Linked DNA regions of Paludibaculum fermentans. The protein of the gene in region 1 interacts with the protein of each later gene in a pairwise test. Links are inferred from orthologs where the notes say so. Each region holds a gene or a part of one and is shown on either strand. Other genes may lie near its edges.

Region 1 (7,767 bases):
TGATGGGCGGGACCATTACGCTGGATTCCACCCCTCAAACGGGTTCAACGTTCCGATTCAGTGCGAAGCTCCGCCGGGTGGCCAGCGGAGCGGCGGAAGCGTCCGTCCAGATGCCGATCTCCGCCTGAGTCGGCCCCACTTTGAAATCACCTCGCCAAGCGGGCGCGGGTGCTCACTTCGCCTCTGGCGGCGACGGAAGCGCGGCCGTACGCTGCGCCACGGGGGCCAGCGGCGGCAGACCATTCTCGGCGGCATTCAGATAGAACAGGGCCACGGCGCTGACGTCCTGGCGCTGGTACATGTTCACCCAACTGTCCGCTGGCGCCGGATCCGCGGCGAGGATATAGCCGTCAGGCTTATCCATCAAGGGGACGAGTTCGCCGCCCACATCGATGCTCACCGGCCGGATGGCCGCGCCGCGTTCGAGCAACTTCACCACATTCGCCTTGCTGTCGCCGCCCATCTGCTGGAGTGTAACGCGCAGGCCGGTGTGGAAGTAGACGGGATCGGGCACATGGTAACGGTAGAACGCATACTGCCGGGTTTCCTTGTCACCGACGGTGCTGCCCATGAAGCGGGTCTGGTAGAGCCCCTGGCCCCAGCCGGTGCCGATGTAGTCCTCCGTGCCGGTTCCGGCGATGGTGGGCTGGGCCGTGTCGCCATCCAGGAACATCTTGACCTCGCCCTCGCCCCACCAGCCGGTGAGATCGGGAGCGGCGATCACGCCGACATGTGTGCCGAGGAAGCGGCCCTCGCCCTTCACCTGCGGCAGGATTTCGAAGTCGTGGCCGAGCTGCGTGGGCTGCTCGCGGCGCCAGATGGCGTGGAAGTAGAGAGCCTCCGGATCGGGTTTCGCCGTGGCGAGGAAATCGACGTCGTAGAAGAGATGCTTCACCAGGTGGCCCGATTCGTTGGTGAGTGTAATGCGGGCGCCGGTGCGGAACGGCATGGGTATATAGCAGTTGAACGAGCGGCCCTCGGGGTTGACGAAGAACTCATTCTCCAATTTGACGGCGCGGCCATGGATGGCTCCGAAGAAGTCTCCGAAGGGGACCGAGACGGCCGGGGTCTTGGCGCCATCCCAGTACATTTCCAGCTTCAGGGTGCGCAGCGTGGCGGGATCGCGATCGGAGATGGTGATCCAGATGCGGCGGACGCTGCCGCTGCCCTGGACGTCGAGCAGGGTCTTGGTTTCTCCGGCGGCCAGCGGCTGAAACGGCCGGCCTTTGGCGCCCTTGTTCTCGAGGCCGGCCTGACCCTTGGCCGCTTTGGGGTTTTCGAAGGTAGCCCAGCGCGTCTGAGCGGCGGGCTGCCTGCGATAGAGTTCCTGGGCCTGGCTGGTGAACGACAGGACGATCATTACGGCAGCAAGGGGTTTCATGCGAACGCAAGTGTACCACTGCTGTTTTGCAGGCGGCCAAGCAGGCAGCGTGACGCCGAAGTCCTGAATCGTCCGCCGCTTCCGGATAATCCTACGAGACTGTGACCCCTCGACCACTCCTGCACCTGGAAGGCGCCGCCGTGTTTGCGTTCAGCCTCTTCGCCTATCACTCGAATCACGGCAGTTGGAGCCTGTTCGCGCTGCTCTTTCTGGCACCCGATCTCTCGATGCTCGGCTATCTGGCCAACGCCCGGACCGGAGCCTCTGCCTACAATGCGTTCCACACCTATGTGGGTCCCCTGCTGCTGCTTTTGTACTCCATTGGGGCCGGCCGGCCCATGCTCTTGCCGTTGGCATTCATCTGGCTCGCGCATCTCGGCTTTGACCGGATGCTGGGTTACGGGCTGAAGTATCCGACTCACTTCAAGGACACGCACCTGAGCCCGGACCGGCACACATTCAACACGACCGTACTTCAGGCTGTGGCGAAGACGGAGTAGCGGGTGGTGCGGCGGAAGCCGAGGCGGCGGTAGAGGTCGAGTCCGGCGGGGGAGGACTGCAGGACCAGTGGGCCGCGCACACCGCGCTGCCGCATGTCGGCGACGGCGTGGCGCATGACGGCTTCCCCCATGCCGCGTCCGCGCCAGGAGGGCAAGGTGGCTACCGAGTAGATGCCCAGGGCTCCGGCGGCCTCGATGACGGCGGTGCTGGTGACGGCATAGCCGTCGAAGTAGCCGAGCCAGATCTCCAGCGGCGCATGCCAGGGCTCGCCCGATTCATAGATCCGCTGCGAAATGGCGGTGGGAATGTGGAAGCACTGCGAGACGACGCGGGAGAAGTCGGAGCGGGTGGTGCGATCCTCTACTTTGCGGTACTCCAGTGGGGGCAGTTCGCGACGTGGAGCGGGCATCTCGTCCGTCTCCATGCCCGGCGATTCGGCGATGCAGATGAGGCCGGCGTTCTCGAAGGTCTTCAGGACGCGGCGGGCCGTGCGGGCGCCGAGAAAGTCCTCGCAAACCCAGAATGACCACTGGCGCTGCTTCGCGGCGTAGTGCGCCTCGGCGATGCGGATGCGGCGCTCCATCTCGCCTTCCAGATCGGAGACGGGATCCGTCAGCAGGGCGATGTTGAAGACGGAGTAAGTCACGGGAGAGGTGATGAGTTTCACGCCTCCGCGCATCTCCCACGGACCGTAGAAAGAGAGAGAGGCGGACAGGTTGCCCGCGTTGCGTTCCCAGCCTCTCATAGAAGACTCATCGGGTCGACATCCACCACCAGCGCCGTGGCCGGCCACTTGTCGTCCAGGGCGTGCTGGCGCAGGCACTTCAACAGCTCATTCAGTTTGGGACGCGAGATGGCTTTGATCAAGGTCTGATAGCGGAATTCGTTCTTGAGGCGCGGGACGGGCGCCTCGGCCGGGCCGAGCACCTTGATCCCCTCTTCCGGCATGCCCAGCAGGTTGGCGATCTGGCCGCTCATGCGCAGGGCGTCCTCCTGCTTCTCCGCGCGCACGACGATGTTGGCCATGGCGCAGAAGGGCGGGTAGCGCATGAGGCGGCGGAACTGCAGCTCCTTCTCATAGAACTTGCCGAAATCCTGTTCGGCGGCGCAGCGGATGGCGTAGTGATCCGGATTGATGGTCTGGATCAGGACCGTGCCGGGCAGCGAGTGGCGGCCGGCGCGGCCCGCGACCTGGGTGAGCAGTTGGAAGGCCCGTTCAGCGGAGCGGAAGTCGGGCATGGCCAGCCCGATATCGCCGGACACGACGCCCACGAGCGTGACGTTCGGGATGTCGTGGCCCTTGGCAATCATTTGCGTCCCGACGAGGATATCGTAATTGCCCTCCCGAAATCCGCCGAGGATTTGCTCATAACGATTTTTTCCGGTGACCGTATCGCGATCGAGGCGGGCAATGCGGGCGCGCGGCAGGTGGCGGTGGAGCTCGTCCTCGACCTTCTCACTGCCGCTGCCCAGAAAGTAGATGTGCTCGCTGCCGCAATGAGGGCAGACCTGCGGCACCCGCTGGGCGAAGTTGCAGTAGTGGCACAGCAGGCGGTTGTCGCGGCGATGGAAGGTGAGGGCGACGGCGCAGTTGACACACTGGACGCGTTCTCCGCACGAGCGGCAGGCGACCGAGGCCGAGAAGCCGCGCCGGTTCATCAGCAGCACCGTCTGCTCGCCGCTCTCGATCTTGGCGCCGATGGCTTCGATCAGTTTGCGGGAGAAGAGGCCGTTCTGGCGGGTCTCCAGGAACTCCTCGCGCATGTCGATGAGTTCGACCGTGGGCATGGGGCGGTCGCCGACGCGGACCGGCAGTTCCAGCAGGCGGCTCTTGCCGCGCTCGACGTTGTAGCGGCTCTCCAGGCTGGGCGTGGCGGAGCCGAGCACCACCACCGCCTTGGCTTCACGGGCGCGGACGATGGCGACGTCGCGGCCGTTGTAGCGCGGCGTCTCTTCCTGTTTGTAGCTCTGGTCGTGCTCTTCGTCGACGATAATCAGGCCCAGGTTGGCGACGGGGGCGAAGACGGCGGAACGGGTGCCGACCCCAACCTTGGCCAGGCCGCTGCGCAGGCGGCGCCACTGCTCGGCGCGTTCACTGTCGTTGAAGGCGGAGTGGAGGATGGCGACCTGGTCGCCGAAGCGCGAGTGGAACTGGCCCGCCATGGCGGGGGTGAGGGCAATTTCGGGGACCAGGAGGAGGGCTCCGCGGTCGAGCTGGAGGGCGGCCTCGATGGCGCTGAGGTAGACCTCGGTTTTGCCTGAGCCGGTGACGCCGCGCAGGAGGAACGTCTGGTAGTGGTGGGCGTCCAGCGCCTTGCGGATCTCGTCGTAGGCGGCCTGCTGCTCGGGGTTCAGGTCGTGGCGGGGCTTTGCCCAGGAGGTGTCGGCGGTGAGGGCCTCGGGCTTGAGAATCAACAGGTTGCGGCGAGCCATGGCGCGCGCAGCCTGGGAGGCGCCCTTGACCAGGAGCTCCAGTTCCTCCAGATTGTGGGTGCCGGGGTGGAGTTCGAGATAGGCGACGAGTTCGCGTTCCTGCTTGGTGAGTTTGACCTCGGCCGGGCGTCCCTGGAATTCGACACGCAGGCGGGCGGCGGGGGCGCGCATGGGGTCGCGTTCGGCCAGGTTCTGCTCGAGTTCGATCAGCCCTTTCTTCTCCAGGCTTTTCAGGAGCTTTTTGGCTCCGGGGAACTTGCGCTCGAGGGTGGTTTCCGAGAGGGCACGCTGTTCCAGCAGGCGCAAGAGGTCGACGGCGGTGTCGTTGCCGGGTTCGCCGATGAGGAGTTGCCGGATGACGGAGTGGCCTTTGTCGGTGAGGGCCCAGACGCGGGTGCGGCGGACCTCGCCGGTGAGCGGAGCCATGCTGCGCAGGACCTCGCCCAGGGGAGCGCAATAGTAGTCGGCTACCCACCGGCCGAGGGCCAGAAGTTTCTCTTCCAGAACGGGTTCCGCGTCGAGTAGGCGCAGGGCTTCCTTGGCGGTGACGGAGGGCGGATCGTTATGGGCGCGGAGGATCACGCCGGTGAGTTTGCGGGAGCCGAAGGGTACGATGATGCGGCACCCGGGCGCTACGCGATGGCGCAGCGTTTCGGGCAAACGATAGGTAAAAGGCCGATCGATAGGAACGGGCAGGCTGACGTCGATGTATTCAAAAAAGGTCGGCACGCAGTAACCTTTGGCACGGGCAACGGCTCTTTCATTGTTGCAGGAGCTGTTCCATGAAAACTTTCATCACTCTTTTTGTGTGTGTTCTGATGCTTGCGGGCGTTGCCCTGGCAGCCGCCATCGACGGCCAGTGGGTTTCCGAGCGCAAGATGAATCGTAATGGCGAAGAGATGACCATTACGCAAACGTTTGACCTGAAGTCCGACGGAGCCAAGCTGACGGGCAGCATCGCCATGAAGATGGGCGACAACGAGCCCCGTACCAGCGAAATCAAGGACGGCAAGATCGACGGCAACAAGTTCTCGTTCACCGTGGTGATGACCACGCCGAACGGTGAGATGAAGACGGCCTATGAGGGCACGGTCGAAGGCGACAGCCTGAAGGGCACCGCAGCGCGCGAAGGCGGCCAGGCTCGTCCGTTCGAAGCGAAGAAGAAGTAGTCCGGGCAGCGAAAGTTTCGCAAACAGAAGCGGCGCACCGGCCTGAGGGCTGGGGCGCCGCTTTTCTGCGTTGGAGGGGCGAGTTGGCCGCACCAATCCATGCCGGTTCTCCCGGTTCCGCCGTATTGCCCAGGGCGCATGAACCGGGGAAACAAACTGCCGCCGGATCCGCGGGGTGCTCCTGCCGCCCACTATCGTTTTCGCTCTATTGCTCGTTTCTCTGCGGCTGCTGGTGGCTTGGCGGTCACGGCCTGAGATTCGACAGGGTTCACCACGAGGCGCAGCAGGCGATCCTGCTCCGCATATGCTGGGATATAGACTGGCCGGAACGTCTTCTTCAGGACTCCCGATGCGTCGTAGGCAGTCACCCGATAGTATCGATCCCGGGTCGTAGCCGCCTTGTCGGGATCGAAGAGTCTGGGGATCCCTCTGCTCTCGTCGTCGAAGTTGGATGGTTTGTTCCCGAATGGGAAGATCTCATCCCAGGGACCGCTGGCGGAATTCGATCGATATATACGCAGCCTTCGAATGCCGGTCTGCGTGATCGCGACGATAACCGAGTTGATGTTTCCATCATTTGAGCCGTCGAGATCGTTGTCCGAATTTATCTCTGTTGTGACGGACACCCAGAACGGGGCGGCCTTGGAGTCGAGTGGCGAAAGCGGCGGCGGCAGTTCGACGTGGGCCTGGAAATAGTAGACGCCGATCTTGTCGATGGGGAGGGTCATTTGCAGCGTGTGGCTGCCGTCGTGCGCGGCAGCATCACCGTTCAGGCCATCGTCGTGCATGGCGCCGAGCGTGGAGAGGGTTTTGCCCGCTTCATCGGACAATCGAAGGACGACGGATCGAGGTGGTGACTCGGATTTGACCCGGGCCACGATTCTGGTGGATGCCCGGCCTGCGTTGCGAGGCGCGCTATCGGGGCTGATGGTAAGGTCCACACTCGCGGGCTGCCCTAAAAGGGAAACAGCCATCAAAAATATCGGTACGGAAAAGCGAGATAAAGCCACTGCGCGCATCGTAGATAAAATTGTCACGTGCGTCAATGGTACGAAGCGTATACTCCGTGGTTTCGTGGGGGGGCGGGGAAGAACCTGCGCTATTCCCCGTGGATTTCCCGCACACTCTCTTCCAATTCCCGCGGATTGACCGTGGCCGTGCCCAGTTTGCCGACCGCGACTCCGCTGGCGTGGTTGGCCAGTTCGGCGGCTTCCGCGGGCGAGGCTCCGGCGGCGAGGCCCAGTGTGAAGACGGCGATGGCGGTGTCTCCGGCTCCGGAGACGTCGAAGACTTCGCGGGCCCGGGTGGGGGTGTGATAGACCGCTTCGCCCTGATGGAGCAGCAGCATGCCCTGCTCGCCCATGGTGAGCAGGACCATCTCCGTACCCCAGCGCCGCAGCAGTTCAGTTCCTGCCGCCTCCGGCTCCGCTTCGTCTCCTAACCCCGACGCCGCGCGGGCCTCCTTCAGGTTCGGCTTCACGGCTGTGACGCCCTGCCACGGCAGCGGATTCTTCGGGCTGGGATCGACAGTGATGATCTTGCCCTTGGCAAGACGGCACAAGCCCTGGGCGACCTCGGGCGTGAGGAAGCCCTTGGCATAGTCGGAGAGCAGCAGGGCGTCGCAGCGGCTGAGGGCGTCTTCCAGGCGGGCGAGCAGGTCGCGGGCCTGGCGTTCGTCGGGCTTGAGGCGCGATTCGCGGTCGATGCGGACCACCTGCTGATGGCGGGCGACGACGCGTGTTTTGACGATGGTGCGGCGGTTCGGGTCTTCCAGGATGCAGGTGGAGTCGATGCCGGCGTCGCGCAGGAGGCCGGTGAGGCGTTCGCCTGCGGGATCGGCTCCGGTGAGTCCGGCGACGCTGACGCCCGGGGTGAACTCGCGTAGGTTGCGGGCGACGTTGGCGGCTCCGCCGGCGTAAAAGGACTCGCCGGTGACCTCGACGACGGGCACGGGCGCCTCGGGCGAGATGCGGGCGACATTGCCCCAGACGAACTCATCCAGCATCAGGTCCCCGGCGACCAGGACCCGGAGATCCGCGAAACGGCGGATCAATTCATTAGCGCGGCGGGCGTTCAACATCCAGATTCCAGTATCCTATGCAGGCAGAATCAGTATCCTATGCAGGCAGAATCCAGTTGCTCTGCAGGCGGTGCACACGGGCCTTGCGCGGGCCCTGGTTTAGTGTAAGAATTTACACTGAAAGCCAACATGCGCACCGTGGTCCATTGGGATGGCGACCGGTTCTTCGCCTCCATCGAGCAGGCTGCCGATAAGCGGCTGCG
Region 2 (6,390 bases), 810 kb from region 1 along the record:
GCGGCGGCAATGTCCTCAATGTGAGTGGGGTGCTTGTATTTGGGCGAGAGGCGGTAGCTGGGGACGACGACGACGTAGCCGGCCTTGGCGAAGAGATTGCCGAAGAAGGGGTACTGTTTGCGATCGCCGGATTTCCAGGCGCCGCCGTGGACAAAGAAGAGGACGGGCGCATTGGCGGGCAGGTCGCTCTTCTTATAGATGTCGAGTTGGAGCTTGGCGGCGTCCTCGGGCGCTCCGGTAGTGTACTGGATGTCCTTCTCAACGATGACACCCGCATCGAGGGCCATGCCGGGCAGGCCGATCTTGGTGGAGTCGGGCTTATCGGCGCGGATCGCATTGGTGTAGATCCAGGGGCGCTGTTCGCCGTCGACCTCCAGCCAGGCTTCGGCGCGGTAGGAGCCGCGGCCGGGCACGGTGAATGATACCTGAGTGCCCTGCTGCTCGGAGACCACCTTCCCGTCCTGGAAGAACTTCCAGTTGGCGGGAATGGGGGAGCGGGCGGTGAGGCGGGTGGTGCTGGCGAGCGGGACGGTGTCGCCCATCTCAAAGAGGCCCAGGTTGTTGGCGGCGGTGAAGGAGAAGCCGGCGGGGTCGCAGAGCCAGTCGTGCGAAACGTAGGCGCGGCCGGCGCGTAGGGAGTCGATCACGGACGCTTCGGAGAGTTCCCTCGCCAGGATGTGAGTGACCGTGTTGCGGAAGGCGACGGGGTAGGGATCGAGGACGAGCTTGCCGCCCGCGAATACTTGATTCTGGTGGGCGTCGTTGGCGGCGATGCCGGTGAAGGGGCGGGTGGCGCTGATGCTGTCCCAGCGGGCGAAGATCTCGGGCCAGTAGTCGCAGCCGGAGGCGAAGGCCTCGTCGGGGTACTGGCGGAAGAGGGCGGACAGTTCCTGCACCTTGGCGGGCACGGCGAGGGCTGCTTTCAGGTAGGCGATGAAGTCGGTGTCGTCCTCGGCGTCGGCGTGGCGGTTGTAGATCTCCATGCCGTCCCAGCCGTCGGGCGAGGCAGTGAGTTCGCCTTCGGGGTGGGAGTGGAACCGGACTCCGGGAGCGGGCGTGGGATAGACGAGTTCGTGCTTGCCGCCGTTTTCAGCTCCGGCCAGGAACAGGACACCGTCGCGGAGGCCGCGCCAGGTATCGGGTTTGGGTCCGTTGTGGTCGCTGAACATCACGACGCGGATGCCGGTCTGTTTCGCGGCAGCCAGCACTTCGGCGCGCTTCCCAAGAGTGTGGGGCGCATCCTCGGCATGGACGTGGAGGACGGCGGGGAAATCCTGATAGACACCGACGGGCGGGCCGGGCTTGCGAGCCGCGGCGAATTGCGTGCGGGCGGCGTGGACGGCAGCCAGACGCTCAGGAGCGAGGCGCTCCACCGTGGTGTACTTGCGGCCGGGCTTGAGTGCGGCCTGGCCGCTGAGGGCGCTGCCGGAAAATCCTCCTACGAGAAGGAGCAGCAGCGCGGAACGAAAGCTCATGAATGGAGGATAGCGCGAGCGGCGGTCACTTCTGTGGGAGGTCGTACAGATAGATGGTGTAGGGGTGGCGGTGCACCTCTACTTTTTCCACCTTCGAGGGCTTCCAGCCCTTGATTTTGAACTCCAGGGAAACGACTCGGGACCCGGGCCTGAGCTCCTTTTCGAGCTTGGGGCGCAGTTGTTCGTTGGCATCGGTCATGAGGTAAAGCGAGACGACGTTGGCGGAGGCCACATCGACGCTCATCATGTCACCCTCGATGACTTTGACCTGATCCTGCAGCCCCTGGGAATCAGCGGACTGCTGGACCTTTCTCACGAGCGTGGGCGAGAGTTCGACGCCGACCGCCTTGGCTCCGAAGGTGCGGGCGGCGGAGAAGAGAATGCGGCCATCCCCGCAGCCGAGGTCGAAGAGGGTCTCGCCGTTCTTCAGCCGGGCGAGCTCCAGCATCTTTTCGACGATGGGCTGGGGGGAAGTGACGTACGGAGCCAACTTCTTGGGCTCCATGGCCTTAGGCGGCAACTGCAGGGCGAACGCCGACTGCACTGCCAACGCGGCCAGGACAACGGGCCAAACCCGTTTCCACGATTTAATGTAAAGCTGCCTCATTGAGACCCCTGGACGACGACGCGGTATGAGCACTCTTCCCTGCTTTGAATTTTACTATCTTCCCCACCATTTCAGTGACCGCGAACCAGAGGTCGCGCGGACGGCTGATGGTGAATTCCGTACCCTTGAAATACCTGATGGCCTGGCCGATGCTGTCGCGCCAGGGCGTCAGATGCGGATACAGGTTGTAGTTCATGTAGAACACGGGGTAAGCCGGATCCACGACTTTCAAGGTGTCGGCGGGGACGTTTTCGGCCAGCATCACTTTGGGGCCAGCAAAAATCAGGGCATCCGGGGATGACCCTTCATTCTTGAACTCAGTCCGGATGAGATCGCCCAGAAACTCGGTTTCGCTGTTTTTTTGCTGCAGCTTCGCCAGGTTGACCCGGCCCAGTTGCAGACCTTTCAACGCCTCGCCGATGGCAGGGAAGTCGATGTGATCGGTCGAGTCCTGACGGTACAGCACTCGCTGTTCCTGTAAATTGAAGGCGACAATCGAAAACTTGGCGATATGCGGATCGCGCTGGATGCTGCGCAAAATCGATACCAGAGCAGTGGTATCGGCCGGCTGGAGCGTGGAAGCGGTAGAGTTCTGGGGCGCAAAGTTGACCAGCACCTTGACCGAAACAAGAGCTTCGGCGCCCGAGCGGTCGACAGGCGGTTCATCGAGGAACTCTTCCTTGTCGCTGGCCGCTATCTCATTGGCGGCCATGCTCATGGAGAGGGCCTTGTCCTTGACCGGCAGAGCGGCCTCGGACTCCCAGAAACTGGCGCACACGCGTTCCGAACGGTCGCGCATCAGCCAGTCGACCTGGTATTTCCCTTCTCCGATGTCGAAGGTTCCCTGCAAGTAAGCGTCCCCTTTGGCGTCCGCATCCACGGACGGCACCCGAATCTTCTGTGAGAAGTACACGGGCTCTTCCTTCTTCTCGTTGGACGTGACACGGAAGAGGATGGTTAACAGGTTTTCCGAGCCGGAGAGTTCCTTCAGTGGAACGGAGATATCGAAGCCTGAATGGAACTTCAGGTCGAAACCGAGAACCGGTTTCGCGGGGGTCACGATGCAGGGGAGATCCTTGCGCGTCTCGCGTGCTTCCAGCACCGCCATGTCGCTGCCGACCAGGCTTGGTCCGCCGTTGGCTCCCTTCATCACTGCCTGCGCGTGCAGACCGGAAGGCAACCACAGAAAGACTCCTATCGCCCCAAGGGCGAGCCGTGTTCGACAGCCACTTTGCGTAATGCGCATGGCCCCGCCGTCCCCTATTAGATTCTAAGCCCGAAAGACCACCGGCACGCCCGGGCGGCAGGTCCCGCGAACCATAAGATATAGATCGAATGATGACGCGTTTGGCTTCAGAGTTCAACCGCTCAATTCTCTTCGCCACAGCGGATTAGGCGGTTTTGTTGTGGTACCCTGCGTGAGTATGGCTAGCCGCAGTGTAAATAAGGTGATTCTGATTGGCCATCTGGGCAAGGACGCGGAGACCCGCTTCACCACGAGTGGAGTGTCGATGTCGCGTTTCACCCTGGCTACGAACCGCCGGGTGAAAGACAATCAGACGGGTGAATGGAAAGACGAGACCGACTGGCATAACGTGGTGGCGTGGCGCCAGGAGAACTTGGCACAGTACCTGACCAAGGGCAAACAGATCTACGTGGAAGGCCGCCTGCAGACGCGGAGCTACGAGGATAAGGACGGGGTCAAGAAGTACTCGACGGAAGTCGTGGCGGAAGAGATCTTCCTGCTGGGCGGCCGTGGAGAAGGGCCCAGCGGCGGCGATTCCTGGAGCGACGCTCCGGCGCAACGCGGACCGGTTTCCCAGCCGAGGCCGCGCACCGCTCCGGCGGCTGCACCCGCCAGCGAGCCGGATTTCGGCGGCATCTCGGACGACGACGTTCCGTTCTAAACCGCGCCACGGCGCACAGTCACAGAAGAGATCCTGAGCGGGTAATGCGCCCGCCCGGGATCTTTTCTTTTGCGATGGGCAGCCCCGCCCTAAGCACTTGACCTGGCTCGATATACGTGCGGCCCCGAGGCTAGTCCGTGCGGAGCGCGGCCATGGGATCGAGCCGCGACGCGCGGCGTGCCGGCCAGTAGCCCGCCATGACCACCGCGGCCAGGGCGACCGCGGCCACGGCGATCAGGGTGAGCGGATCGCTGGGCTTGACCCCGAACAGCAGGGACGCGAGGTAGCGGGTCAAGGCCGAGGCGGCCGCCCACCCGATGGCGAGACCCAGCACGGCGGTGGCAAGGGCCTCCCCCAGAATCATCCTGAGTAGATCCTGCCCGCTGGCGCCAACCGCCAGCCGCACTCCAAACTCGCGGGTGCGCTGCGCCACCCGATAGGACATCACCCCGAAGATCCCGCTGGCGGCGAGGGCCAGCCCGATGACGGCGAAGATGGTCATCAGGGTGGTGTCAAAGCGCTGCGGGGCGATGAACTCGGCGAGATTCTCGTCGAGCAGGCTGACAGCGACGAGCGGCTGATCCTTGTCCACCGACGCGACGGCGCGCTGGAGGGCGGGCAGCAGGTGCTCCGGGTTGCCGGCCGTGCGGACGACCAGGGCTCCCGGCTGGATCGTGGTCGAGCGAAACTGCTGATAAGGCACGTACATCTCCAGCATGCCTTCCCGCAGCGGGCCGATGTGGCGGGTATCCTTCACGATGCCGACGATCGTCAGCCACGGCAGGCTGTTGTCTTTGCTGGCGGCGCGGATCTGCTTCCCAAGAGGATTCTCGCCAGGGAAGAGTTGCCGGAACAGTTTCTCGTTCACGAGAACCACGGGCGCCGAGCCTTCCGTGTCGTTGGGGGCGAAGTTGCGTCCGCGCGCCAGGGAGATGCCGAGGGTCGAAAGGTAGGCGGCATCCGAACAGCGGATGGCAATGTCGAGGCGCTCGCCGGGCTCCTCAGTGCGTCCAAACACCTCAAGCGTGCCTCCGGCGGAGCCGCGCATGGGGATGCCTTTGGTGACCGTCGCCGCCAGCACGCCGGGCGTCGCGCGGACGCGTTCCAGGACATCGGTGAGGAATCCGGCGTACTGCCTGGGACTGGAATAGTGCGAGGGCGGCAGGGCGAAGTTCGCAGAGAGGACATGTTCTGTGCGGAAACCGAGGTCTACGGCCAGGATCGCCTGGAAGCTGCGGAGCAGCAGTCCGGCTCCGATGAGCAGCACGAAGGCGAGGGCGATCTCGGCGGCGATCTGGGCGTTGCCGAGAATCCGGCGGCCGCGGCTGCTGATGGATTCGCGCAGGCTGGCGCGCGACAGGGTGAAAGCCGGGGCCAGGCCGAAGAGGAGTCCGGTGACGACGGAGACCGCGGCGCTGAAGGCGAGGACGCGCCAGTCGAGGCGGGCTTCGTTGAGCCGCGGCAGGACGTTGTGAGCGAGAGCGACCATGGCGTCGAGGCTCCAGTAGGCCAGCAACAGTCCGCCCAGGCCCCCGAGAAGAGCCAACAGAAGCGATTGGGCCAAAAGGTGAGCGATGAGCCGGGCGCGGCCGGCGCCCAGGGCGGCCCGGATGGCGATCTCACGGCGCTGTCCGGCGGCCCGGGCGGTGAGCAGGGTCGCCACATTGAGGCAGGCAATGAGCAGCAGGAACCCGACCGCGCCCATCAGGGAGAAGAGCGCCTTGTTGGGTTTCCCGGAGACCTGGTCCTTGAGGGGGAGTAGCTGAATGCCCCAGCCTTTCATGGCGGGGATGGCGTCGGCGGTTTGCCGGGCTTCGGCGTCGAGCACCTGCTGCGCCGCCCCGGGGGTCCTGCCCGGCGCCAGACGGGCGATGACCATGAGGGAGTGTTCGGTACGGCTGGTGGCGCGCGCGGCATCGAGCCGCAGCGGCATCCAGACATCCACGCGGTCACTGACCGAGACCGGCGGCAGGAATCCATCGGGCATGACGCCCACGACACGGCAAGGCTGCCCGTCTGAAAACACAGACTTGCCGATCACCGCCGGATCGCCGCCCAGCCAATTCCGCCAGAATCGGCTGCTGACCAGGACCGGGCAGGATCCTCCCTGCTCCTCTTCCGGCAGAAACGCCCGGCCGAGCATAGGCTGGATGCCCAGGGCGTTGAGGTAGCCCCCGCCGATGCGCTGCACCTGGACGCGTTCCGGCCAGGGTCCGCCGGTGAGGGTGACGACGTCCCAACCCCAGGCGCCCACGGCGTCGAACAGGGAGGAATTCGCGCGCCAGCCGAGGTAGGCAGCAGGGGAGGCGCTGGTGACCGGATTCTTCGATTTCCCCTGGGGCGCCGTTTCGGAGATGGTCATCAGGCGATCGGGCTGCGGGTAAGGCAGCGGGCGCAGGTA

The links. The genes of interacting proteins can lie anywhere in the genome.
Region 2: the proteins of priA (region 1) and IRI77_RS30770 interact in binary tests that used the Escherichia coli proteins (3 or more experiments, as listed by UniProt). The link is inferred for Paludibaculum fermentans from one-to-one orthologs.

What each region holds. Positions count from the first base shown.
Region 1 is NZ_CP063849.1:8,572,318-8,580,084, forward strand. The notes cover bases 2,335-5,386. They hold priA (primosomal protein N'), read right to left. Parts: upstream 5,045-5,386; coding sequence 2,624-5,044; downstream 2,335-2,623. Other genes in these bases: IRI77_RS34045 (GNAT family N-acetyltransferase), read right to left, coding at 2,335-2,627; IRI77_RS34055 (hypothetical protein), read left to right, coding at 5,098-5,386. Also shown: IRI77_RS34030 (ATP-binding protein), read left to right, coding at 1-128; IRI77_RS34035 (glycoside hydrolase family 172 protein), read right to left, coding at 173-1,381; IRI77_RS34040 (DUF4260 domain-containing protein), read left to right, coding at 1,483-1,881; more of IRI77_RS34045, read right to left, coding at 1,857-2,334; more of IRI77_RS34055, read left to right, coding at 5,387-5,484; IRI77_RS34060 (hypothetical protein), read right to left, coding at 5,676-6,503; IRI77_RS34065 (bifunctional heptose 7-phosphate kinase/heptose 1-phosphate adenyltransferase), read right to left, coding at 6,584-7,564; IRI77_RS34070 (DNA polymerase Y family protein), read left to right, coding at 7,694-7,767.
Region 2 is NZ_CP063849.1:7,760,252-7,766,641, reverse strand. Bases 2,323-5,247 are described here. They hold IRI77_RS30770 (single-stranded DNA-binding protein), read left to right. Parts: upstream 2,323-3,506; coding sequence 3,507-3,989; downstream 3,990-5,247. Other genes in these bases: IRI77_RS30765 (ABC transporter permease), read right to left, coding at 4,120-5,247; IRI77_RS30775 (acetyltransferase), read right to left, coding at 2,323-3,190. Outside these bases: IRI77_RS30785 (alpha/beta hydrolase fold domain-containing protein), read right to left, coding at 1-1,475; IRI77_RS30780 (class I SAM-dependent methyltransferase), read right to left, coding at 1,501-2,082; more of IRI77_RS30775, read right to left, coding at 2,063-2,322; more of IRI77_RS30765, read right to left, coding at 5,248-6,390. UniProt on the Escherichia coli protein: Plays an important role in DNA replication, recombination and repair. Binds to ssDNA and to an array of partner proteins to recruit them to their sites of action during DNA metabolism. Acts as a sliding platform that migrates on DNA via reptation.